Regions from separate parts of the Micromonospora sp. CNZ297 genome, predicted to be linked through region 1. Evidence: riboswitches for the same ligand, from Rfam matches in the RefSeq annotation. Region 1 holds a riboswitch; each other region holds the start of a gene.
The links. A riboswitch is a leader RNA that binds a small molecule or an ion and turns the genes downstream of it on or off. The one in region 1 is predicted to bind cyclic di-AMP.
Positions count from the first base shown of each region.

Region 2: another riboswitch for cyclic di-AMP. It lies ahead of FB454_RS18295 (coiled-coil domain-containing protein); the one in region 1 lies ahead of FB454_RS07885 (C39 family peptidase).
Region 3: another riboswitch for cyclic di-AMP. It lies ahead of FB454_RS32780 (C40 family peptidase); the one in region 1 lies ahead of FB454_RS07885 (C39 family peptidase).

Region 1 is NZ_VISU01000003.1:359,738-363,282, forward strand. Features, by position in the region: gene FB454_RS07885 (C39 family peptidase) at 315-1,169, opposite strand; cyclic di-AMP (ydaO/yuaA leader) riboswitch at 1,362-1,504, opposite strand; gene FB454_RS07890 (hypothetical protein) at 1,813-2,577, opposite strand; gene FB454_RS07895 (hypothetical protein) at 2,713-3,057, opposite strand; gene FB454_RS07900 (acyltransferase family protein) at 3,138-3,545, opposite strand, start outside.
Region 2 is NZ_VISU01000009.1:190,856-194,400, forward strand. Features, by position in the region: gene FB454_RS18285 (STAS domain-containing protein) at 1-227, shown strand, start outside; gene FB454_RS18290 (SRPBCC family protein) at 331-783, shown strand; gene FB454_RS18295 (coiled-coil domain-containing protein) at 809-1,882, opposite strand; cyclic di-AMP (ydaO/yuaA leader) riboswitch at 1,887-2,017, opposite strand; gene FB454_RS18300 (cation diffusion facilitator family transporter) at 2,162-3,076, opposite strand; gene FB454_RS18305 (AAA family ATPase) at 3,181-3,545, opposite strand, start outside.
Region 3 is NZ_VISU01000037.1:29,976-33,520, forward strand. Features, by position in the region: gene FB454_RS32775 (peptidoglycan recognition protein family protein) at 1-1,310, opposite strand, end outside; cyclic di-AMP (ydaO/yuaA leader) riboswitch at 1,549-1,683, shown strand; gene FB454_RS32780 (C40 family peptidase) at 1,697-2,728, shown strand; gene dcd (dCTP deaminase) at 2,793-3,371, opposite strand; gene FB454_RS32790 (pyridoxamine 5'-phosphate oxidase family protein) at 3,450-3,545, shown strand, end outside.

The DNA.
Region 1 (3,545 bases):
GAACCCGCCGACCCGCCCCACCCTCGCCCCGGCTCGCCCACACCCCGCCCCCGGTCCGCCCTCGCCCCCGCGCCGCCCTCGCCCCTGGCGCCCCCTCGCCCTGGCTCCGGCCGCGCACACTCCCCCCTCACCGTCGATCTTGGAGTTGTGGCACCTTCCATAGCGGGCGAGCCTGGACAAACTGGGCGCCACAAGTCCAAGATCGGCGCGCGCCAAGGCCGCGTGAGGGCCGCGCCAGGGCCGCGCCAGGGCCGGGCGGGACGGGGAAGGCCGGCACCCCGGGTGGGGTGCCGGCCTTCGGGCGTGCGGGACGGTCAGGCGGAGTAGCCGCGGCTGGCGATCCAGTGCGCCAGGTCGATCGTGGTGATCCAGTACGAGGGCAGCGACGGGTCGGCCGAGTCGGCGATCCGTACGGTCCGGCCGTCGTCCTTGTAGCCGACCACCGCGACGTAGTGGCCACCAGGGAACGAGTGCCAGCCGCCGTTGGTGTCGGTGGCCGTACCGGCGACGTTCGCGACGACCCCGCGGCCGTTGCTGATCGCCTCGACCACGTCGGCCTGGAGGCGGTCCATCTGCGCCGGGGTGGCCGAGCCGGGAATCATGCGGGTCCGGTACGGGTTGCCCTTGACCTGCTGGTTGAGCACCCGAGTGGTGTCCTCGGCCGAGTTGGTGCCCATCTCGGTGGTGCCGAGGGGGCCGGCGAGCGCGTCCTGGCTGCGCTCGACGCCGGCGGCGCTGAGCGCGTTGCGCACGGCGGCCGGGCCGCAGTAGAAGTAGTTGATCTGGGCCTGGTAGTCGTAGTCGAGCGACTTGCTCGACGGCGGCTTCGGCTTGGCCTTGGGCGTGGTGTCCGGGTCGGCCGTGACCTTGGCCGACGGGGAGGCGCTCGGCGACGCGCTGGGCGAGGCGGAGGCGCTGGGCGACGCCTGCGGTACGGCGATGCGGGCCTCGCTGCGGCTGGCGGGCTGCTCGCCGAGGCGGGCGGCGCCGAGGTCGGCGACCGCGGCGGTGTTCTCCTGGACCGGGGCGTCGTCGCCGGCGGTGGCGACGGTGCCGGCGCCGGCGGCCAGCACGAGCGCGGCGGCCGATCCGGCGATGATCTGGTACGGGCGTTCGGTGACGATCCGTCGCAGCTGACGCTTCAGGTGGTGCTTCACGAAATCCTCCACGGGGCGTGAGCGGCACACGCCGGCCCGGCACGCGGAGGAACTCACACGTGCTGGCGGGGCCGGATGGCCGGGGGATCGGGAACGCCCGTGATGCCGGGCGCCCAGGGGGCGGTTGCCGGTCGCGCGTCAGGCGCGCGCGGGCACCGCTTCGCCGTGGAGGCGGGGGGACGATCGAGGGGTGGGCACGCGGGGTACTCCTTCCGTGGCCGCCGACCGGGTTAGCTGACGGATTCGGGCGGGAAGTACGCCCTACCGCGGGCCGGTGGCTCGCGGATTCACCCCGATGGTGCTCATGGGTCCCCGGTTCGTGGAACACGATTAGGCGGGTCGGTGCGGCGTCGCCGTCGGCGATCGATTACCGCATCGGACGCGCCGACACTACCGGTGGGTATGTCCCCTGCCAAGCGCTCCCACCTGCGTAAACGTGATCCGTGGTAACGGATTTCGGAACACCCGGTTACTGACTTCACTCAATGGGACAAGCAGTTTCGACGGCGCCCGGCGGCGGAAAGCGGACAGACGGCGACCACCCGGCCGGCAATTGCGCGCCTCGATGACCCGTTCTGCGCCCGGCGCCCGTTTCGGCGGCCCGGGTGACCGGGCTCACCACGTTCCGGGTAACGATTCGGTCGAGACAGCCGTCTCAGCCGACCCGGGCCGGGCGCCAGCGGGCGTTACGGACCGTCGCGGGCACCGGCTGGGCGCTCGCCGTCGCGCTCCGGTACGCCGGGGCGGGCCGCAGCGCCACGGTGGCCGCGTACGCCTCGGCGGCAAGTGTCCGGGCGGCCTCGGCGGCCAGTTCCGCGTCCCGCCAGGCCGCCCGCTCCCGCGCGGCGGCGCTCTCCCATCCGGCCCGGCGCCCGTCCCTGACGGTGCGGGCCAGCACGATCTCCTGCTCGGCCGGGTGCCGGCGCGGATCCCACCCGTTGCGGCGCGCCAGCACGTCGGCGAGCTGACGGGCGGTGAGGTCGCCCCGCCAGTGCGCCGTCATGGCGGCGTGGCGCAGCCAGCGCTCCCGGGCCGCGTACTCCGCAGGGGTTCGTGGCGTGCGCGGCGCGGCCAGCGCGGCGGCGCCGGCGAGGCGGCGGGCGGCGGCGTCCGCCTCGTCGTACGCGGTCCAGGCCCGGTCCGCCTCGTCCTGCGCGGCCAGCCACTGCTCCCGGCGGCGACGGGCCGTCTGGGCAGCCCCGGCGGCGGCAACCGCCACCTCCTCGGCGTACCGGATCAGGTCGTCGCGGCGGGCGGCGTCGGCGTCGGGCGGCTCGGGTGCGGTCTCCGGCGCGGGGTTGCGTTCGGGCCGGGCGACGAGCGCGGCGAGCAGGCCCAAGGCGAGCAGCAGGAGGAAGGACCAGATGGCGGCGGCCTCGGGCACGGAGGTGAGGAAGTGGTACAGAGCGGTCTGCGACATGGTCGGCACCTCACGGGAAGGACCTGGCGGGAGGACCCGCACGACCTCGCCGGGGCGGGCCGGTGAAGAGCCGCCGGGGCGGGTGCGGGGATGACGTGCGGTGGGTGCGGAGAACGGGCGCGGCCCGTGAGCGGGTCAGCGGGCGGGCGGTGCCCGCGGGCCGGCCGGTGCGACGGCCCGTCCGGCCGGGACCGGCTCCACGACGGCCGGGGCGGCCGCCCGGGGCGCGGGCGCCGGAACCCCGGCGGGAGCGGCCTGCCGCTCGGCCACGCGGTCGGCCTCCGGCCGCGTCGCGGTCGAGGCGCCGGTGACCGTGTACGTCGAGGCGGCGACCGCCGGAGCCGGGGCGGCAGCGGCGACACCGGCCGGCAGCGTGGCGGCGCCGAACGAACAGGCGACGACCACGGCGAGACTGGCGAGCATCCGGGCGGTCCAGCGCGCCACCCACCACACGGGGCAGGTGAGCGCGATCGGAAGCACGGGTACAAATTACCGCCGATCCCCCACGAACGCACCGCCGCACGGCGTGTCGCGGATCGACAGGCGGACGTGTGCGCGTGTCAGTCCGGGCGACGCCGCCCGGCGTACTCGATGTCCTCGGCCGGACCGGTGACGGGCCTCGCGCCGCCGTCGGCGGCCGGGCTGGTGGCGGCCTCGGCGGGCTCGCGCGGAGCCGGCACGGCCGGTGCGCGCGACGCCGCGCGGGCCCGGCGGGACGGGCCGAGCAGGCGCATCATCGGTGTCTCCACCCAGCGGTGGAGCGCGGCGGCCAGCGCGAGCGTGACCACCAGGAAGCCGAGCACCGCGACCGGGCCGCGCCAGCCGGGCAGCCCGGTCCCCCAGTGCCCGGTCAGCCGCAGCACTGTGACCATGACGAGCACGTGCACCAGGTAGAAGGCGAACGAGACCTCACCGAGCCAGACCATCGCCCGGGACCGCCAGGGGGTGGGGCGGCCGCGCACGTCGGC
Region 2 (3,545 bases), on a different contig from region 1:
CGCGAATCGAGCTGAACATGCGGCTCGTCACGTTCATCGACTCGGTCGGCATCAGCGCCATGGTCGCCGGCTTCCAGACCTGCGAGGTCAGCGGCGTCAAGCTCGTGGTCACCGAGCCGAGCCGGTTCGTGCACCGGCAGCTCTGGGTGACCGGCCTGCTCGGCCTGTTCGGCGCGCCCGAGCCGTGGTTCGCCGACGACACCCCCGAGGTGCTGCCCGGCGCCTGAGCGCGCCGTTCACACCCCCTGCAGCCAGGGGACTTTCTACCCGTTGCCAGTCCGGCGTCGGTACGGGACGATCGTCGCGACGCACGACGGCGAGGGGGCCCGCTTGCAGAGCAGCGACAGCTTCAGCTACACCGTGCAGGCCCGGTGCACCCGGGCCGAAGCGGTGGCGCTACTGGGTGACCTGAGTCGCCAGGGCGAGCTGCATCCGCTGATCGTCCGGGTCCGGAAGCTGCCGGCCCGGCCGGGCGCGCTGGCCAGCTACGCGATCACCGACCGGCTGCAACTCGGCCCGCTGCACTTCCCGGTCACGTACCAGGCGGACGTGCTGATCGCCGGCGAGGACGAGGTCGTCACAGTGGCGCGTCAGCAGCCCGCGACGACGGTCCGCAACCACACCCGGCTGCGCGACGAGCCGGACGGCACGGTACGCATCGACGTGGAGATCACGCTCACCGCTCCGGCGCCACTGTTCGGGTACGCGTTCCGCCAGGCCCGGGCGGCTCACCTGGGCCTGGCGGCTCGTCTCGGAGCGACCCTGGAGGGCCGGCCGGCCTGATCCGGCCGGCCCTCTCGGGGCGCGCTCAGTACACCGACAGGTGCACGTGGTTGGTGTGGTCGCTGGACGGGTCGCCGTTGCCGCCGCTGTACGACTTCCACCCGCTGCTGGGCAGCCAGATCTGCTTGAACCAGATCACGTAGAGCACGGCGAGCGGGTCGGCGTTGCGCACGAAGTACGCGGCCAGGTTGTTGCCGTACGTCCGGTCACCGCCGGTGGCCACGCCGCCGAAGCCGTTCTTCTGCGCGGCGAAGTCGCAGGCCCGCCCCTTCGGGTGCTCACCAGAGCCGCTGGGCCGGTGGCACGAGACGTACCGGGTGAAGCCCGCCGCCTTGGCCTGTTGCAGCGCGTGCAGCGTGCGCGGGGTGATGCAGCCGTTCGCCGGGGTCGGGTCGTTGACGCTGCACGACTCCGACGGCCAGGAGCCGTCCGAGTTGCGCGGTGCCGGCTTCGCGTTCTTGCTGGAGGTGCCCTGGACGCTGCCACCGCCGCTGCTGCTGCGCGAGGCCCGGTCGTTCGCCACCTCCAGGGCGCGCTCGGCCTGCTCCTTGCGCTTGGCCATCACCGTCACCTGCTTGCGCTGCTCGCGGATCTCTCCGTCGAGCTGGGCGCGGGTGCGGGTGGCCTCGTCCCGGGTGGTGATCAGGTCGCGCAGCGTACGGTCCTCGTGCGCGGCGACCTGCTCCAGCGCGGCGGCCCGGTCCATGAAGCCCTCCGGGCTGCTGCTGCCGAGCAGCGCCCCGGCGGTCCCCAGACGGCCGTTGCGGTACGCCACGGCGGCGATCTCGCCGACCTTGGCGTCGCGTACGGCCAGCTCGGCGCCGACCGTCTTGAGTTGTTCGTTCAGCTGCTTCTGGCGGCTCACCGACCGGTTCAGCGCGGCTTTCGCCTCCAGCCAGCCCTTGCTGGCCGCGTCGAGCTGGGCACGCAGTTCGGGCGTGCCACCCTCGTCGTCGCCGGGCGCTGCGGCGAGCAGGCCGGTCACCGGCGCCGCCGAGGCGGGGGAGACCGGAACGGTCGCGACGCCGAGGGTCAGCGTCGCGACGAGCAGGGCCGCCAACCGGGCGGCCGTCCGTCGTACAGGTGCCACTGGGGGCATTCACACGTCCTTCCGTCAACGCCGACCGGGTTAGCTGACGGGTTCGGGACGGAAGATCCCTACCGCTGACGCGGATGCACCCCACGTACGTGGTTCCCCGGCTCGTCCCTGCGGACGATTAGGCGACGGCCGCCCCACCGGGGCCGGGTGGCGCCCGCGGGTGCGGCCGCGACCGAGACTACCGGCGCTGCCCGGGCGCGGCTCCGTGGAGCAGTGCCACTAGGCGGGGCAAAACCGGCATAAGACTACATTAGCCACAGTGATTTAAGTGTGTCCTAATCACCACTCGGTCTGTCCGCACACTCCGGCCGACGCTCCGGGTTCGACCTGCAACGTGGCGTGATCGATGGAGAAGTCCTCGTGCAGGGCGGCCCGCGCGGCGGCCAGCACCACGCCCGGGTCCACGCCCGGATCGGTGGTCAGGTGCGCCGAGGCCACCTCCATGCCCGAGGTGAGCGTCCAGACGTGCAGGTCGTGCACCTCGGCCACGCCCGGTACGGCGGCCAGCCGGTCGTGCACGGCGGTGACCTGCAGGTGCTCCGGCGCGGCCTGCACCAGGATGCGCAGCGCGGCCCGGCCGAGCCGCCAGGTGCGCGGCAGGATGAACACGCCGATGCCGACGGCGACCAGCGGGTCCGCCCACCACCAGTCGGTGACCGTGATGATCAACGCGGCGGCGATCACGCCGAGCGAGCCGAGCAGGTCGCCGAGCACCTCCAGGTACGCCCCGCGCAGGTTGATGCTCTCCTTCGACCCGGCGCGCAGCAGCGCGAACGCGACGATGTTGGCGAGCAGGCCGAGCACCGCCACCACGAGCATCGGGCCGGCCAGCACCTCCGGCGGCTCGCCGAACCGGCGTACCGCCTCGACCAGGACGTAGATGGCGACGGCGCCGAGCAGCACGGCGTTGGCGAGGGCGGCGAGCACCTCCAGCCGGTAGAGCCCGAACGTGCGCTGCGGGTCGGTGCCGGCGCGGCGGGTCGCGGTGATCGCCGCGAGGGCCATGCCGATGCCGAGGACGTCGGTGAACATGTGCCCGGCGTCGGAGAGCAGCGCCAGCGAGCCGGTCGTGAAGGCGGCCACCGCCTCGACCACCATCAGGGCGGCGAGCAGCGCGAAGGCGGCCCAGAGGCGGCCCCGGTGGCGGTGCGCCGCGTTGGTCACCGCGCCGCTGTGGTCATGACCTGCGCCCACGCCAACACCCTTCCTGCCCCGTACCGGCCAGGCCCAATGTATGTTCACATCGCTATGTATGCAACTGAACGATGGGTGACAGCCGGGTCACGGTCGGGTGTCCGTCAGGAGGGGTCGAGCGTGGTGAGACGCTGGGTGGCCCGGGACAGCGCCACGTAGAGCGTGCGGACACCCGAGCCGGGGTCGGCCCGGATCTCGCTCGGCGCCACCAGCACCACGCCGTCGTACTCCATGCCCTTGGCCTGGAGGCTGGTCACCACCTGGAGGCGGCCCGCGCCGAGCCCGCCCAGCCAGCCGGCCACCTCGTCCCGGCGCGGCACCGGCGTGATCACGCCGACGGTGCCCTCCACCTGCGCGAGCAGCGCCTCGGCCGCCTCGACGGTGGCCGCCGGCAGGTCGGCGGCGGGCACCGTGCGCTCGACCGGCGGCACGCCGGTGGACCGCACCGCGTCGGGCAGCGGCAGGTCCG
Region 3 (3,545 bases), on a different contig from region 1:
TTCATCAGGTCGAAGTAGTGCGACCAGTCCCAGTACGGTCCCGGATCCCAGTGCATGCCGCCCACGTTGGCGGCGGTGATGCCGGGCACGTTGTCGTGGCCGATGATGTGCTGCCGGTCCATCGGGATGCCGAGCTTCAGCGCCAGGTGCCGCACCAGCTTGGCGGAGGTGCGGTACATCGCCTCGGTGTACCAGGTGCCCTGACCGGCGAAGCCCTCGTGCTCCAGGCCGATGGACTTGGCGTTGACGTACCAGTTGCCGGCGTGCCAGCCGACGTCCTTGGTCTTGATGTGCTGGGCGATGTAGCCGTCCACCGAGCGCAGCGTGTAGTGCCAGCCCAGGTAGTCGGCCCGCTTCACCAGGTCGACGCTCGGGCCGAAGTAGCCCTCGGTGTCGTGGATGACGATGTACTCGATCTTCTGCTGCTTCGGCCGGTCGCCCAGGTCGTGGTTGCCGTAGTCGCCCGGGTCGTCGCTGAGCTGCTCGTACGGCGCGGGGATCCACTCGCAGGCCAGCCGCACCGGGCACTCCAGCCCGTCCGGCCGCTCGGCGTTGCGCAGGCCCAGGCGGGCCAGGCGGGAACGGTCCGGCTTCGCGGCGGTGGCGGCGAGCGTGACCCGCTGGCCGTCGTCGGTGGTGCGGCTGGCGCCCTGGCCGAGCTGGTCGTAGACCTCGTCGGCGAAGGCCGCCGCGGCGTCCGAGGTGTCCGCGCCGGAGTACCGGGCCACCGCGCCGTACCAGGCCGCCGGGTCGGTGCCGGCGCCGACCGGCCCACCCAGAGCCTTCTGGTACGACGCCAGCAGCGCGGCGCCACCGCGGATGTTCGCGGCCGGCTCGGTGCGCAGCGTGCCCGCGTCGAGCCCGGTGAGCGCGGCGGCGGCGTCGAGCGTCTGGAGCGAGGCCGGCGGCAGCGGGGTCTCCCGCTCCGGCGCGGCGGCGGTGGCCGGGTCGAGCTTCAGCGGCCGGGAGTCGTCGCCGCGCGGGTCCTCGTCCTCGTCGACGTGGGCGCTGCCCGGCATGGCGAGGATGTGCGCGGCGTCGGTCAGGTGCATCGGGCCGTAGCCGCCGCTGGTGCTCGGCTGCCCGGTGTGGGTGTCCCAGCGGGACTCCAGATAGGAGACACCGAGCAGTACGTTCTGCGGTACGCCGTACTCTGCCGCGGCGGCGGCGTATTGTTGTTGCCGGTCGCTCGCGGACGCAGACGTGTCCGGCGCGGCGGTCACCGGGCCGGTCGCCGCCAGCGCGGTGGCTGTCGCCACTGCGGCGGCGAGCAGTATCCGTCTGCCCGACGGCGGGGCGGAGAGGTGCATCGAACCTCCTGGACAGGGATGGGGGTCACTGCGTTTCCACCCTCACTCCGCACACCCGCGAGGGTCAATACCTTTCCAGTGAGTAATCAGCCTTGAAAGAAAATTTCACCTCCGACCGGGGTGTGGTGCCTCATCGCGTACGGAGTGTCACGGCGCTGGAAGTTGCGGATCGATAACGGTGGTCCCTACTCTGGTGAATCGTCGGCCGCACGTCTCACCGTCCAACCCGGTCGGTGACGGTCCGACACCGCCGAGTCGCCTCCGGGCGAGCCGGGGAACCAGGTACCTGGGGTGAATCCGCAGCGATGCGGTAGGGCGGCTCCCTTCCCGCCCGAATCCGTCAGCTAACCCGGTAGGCGGTACGGAAGAAGGAGTACGGACGCCCGGTGGCACTCCATGCCCCGCGGCCGTCGTCGAGCCGGTCGGTCGACCGGTCCACGGCTGTGCCGCGTACCCGCTGGTCCCGCTTCACCACAGCCCTCGCCGCTCTCGTCGGCACCGCAGTCGTCCTGACCGGCGGCGCCACGGCGGCACACGCCGAACCCTCGGCCGCCGAGATCGAGGCGCAGATCGACCGCGACTGGAACAAACTCGAACCGGTCATCGAACAGGTCAACGCCGTACGCGAGCAGCTCGCCGCGCGGCGCAAGCAGGCCGACGCGCTCGGCCGGCAGATCGCACCCCTCCAGGCCCGGGTGGACGCCGCGCTCGGCCAGGTCGGCGGACTCGCCGCCGACGCCTACAAGGGTGACAACCTCTCCACCGTCAACGCGCTGCTGGGCAGCCGCTCACCCGGTGACCTGGTCAACGGCCTGGAACTGCTCGACCGCTTCGCGCACCGCCAGCACGAGCAGGTGCGCTCCGTCGCCGCGCTGCGCGACGAACTGGCGGCGAAGAAGAAGCCGCTGGACGAGATGATCGCCGGGCTGACGCGCACCGAGGCCCAGCTCGCGGCGAGGAAGAAGCAGATCGACGCCGAGATCGCCCGGCTGCAGAAGCTGCGGCTCAAGGTGTACGGCAACGGTGGCGGCGGCCCGCTGCGCCCGGCGCCCTGCCCCGCCGGTTACCCCGGTGGCGCTGCCGGAGCGGCGGTCAAGTTCGCCTGCGCCCAGATCGGCAAGATCTACGTGTGGGGCGCGGCCGGGCCGGATCACTTCGACTGCTCGGGCCTGACCCTGGCGGCCTGGGCCAAGGGCGGTGTCTCGCTGCCGCACAACGCGCGCCAGCAGCACGGCATGACGAAGCGGGTGAGCCGGGCCGAGCTGCGCGCCGGTGACCTCGTCTTCTACTACAGCGACCTGCACCACGTGGCGATGTACGTGGGCGACGGCTGGGTGGTGCACGCCTCCCAGTCCGGCAAGCCGATCACCATGAAGCGGGTCGACGACGGCGACATCAACAGCTACGGCCGGGTGTAAGGAAGGGCCCCCTCTTAACGCCTCCGGTAGAGGAGGGGGCCCCTATTAACAACTGTGGGCGCCGTCAGCGGGTCGGCCAGGTGCGCCAGCTCTGCCAGGATCGGCTCGGCGTCGGTCCGCGCTGCCCCTGGTAACGCGACCCGTAGACGGCCGAGCCGTACGGGTGCTCGGCCGGCGAGGAGAGCCGGAAGATGCAGAGCTGGCCGATCTTCATGCCCGGCCAGAGCGTGATCGGCAGGTTCGCCACGTTCGACAGCTCCAGCGTGACGTGACCGGAGAAACCCGGGTCGATGAAGCCGGCGGTCGAGTGGGTCAGCAGCCCCAGCCGCCCGAGGCTCGACTTGCCCTCCAGCCGGCCGGCGAGCTGGTCACCCAGCGAGATCACCTCAAGGGTGGAGGCGAGCACGAACTCGCCCGGGTGCAGCACGAACGGCTGCCCCTCCGGCACCTCCACCATCGAGGTCAGGTCGTCCTGCTGGATCGACGGGTCGATGTGCGTGTAGAGGTGGTTGTTGAAGACCCGGAACAGCCGGTCCAGGCGTACGTCGATGCTCGACGGCTGCACCAGCGTGGGCTCGAAGGGCTCCAGCGCGAGCGTGCCGGCCTTGATCTCGGAGACCAGGTCGCGGTCGGAGAGCAGCATCGGAACACCATAGCGACAGGTGCCGGTGACCTGCGTGTCGCACTACATCTTCGTACACGTGTTCGATAGAGTGTCCACATGGCTTCCTGGTCCGAATTCGCCGCCGACGAGCCCCGCCTCGCCGACGAGATCCGCCTCCTGATGCAGCAGTACGGGCCGGGCTTCGGCTACCTC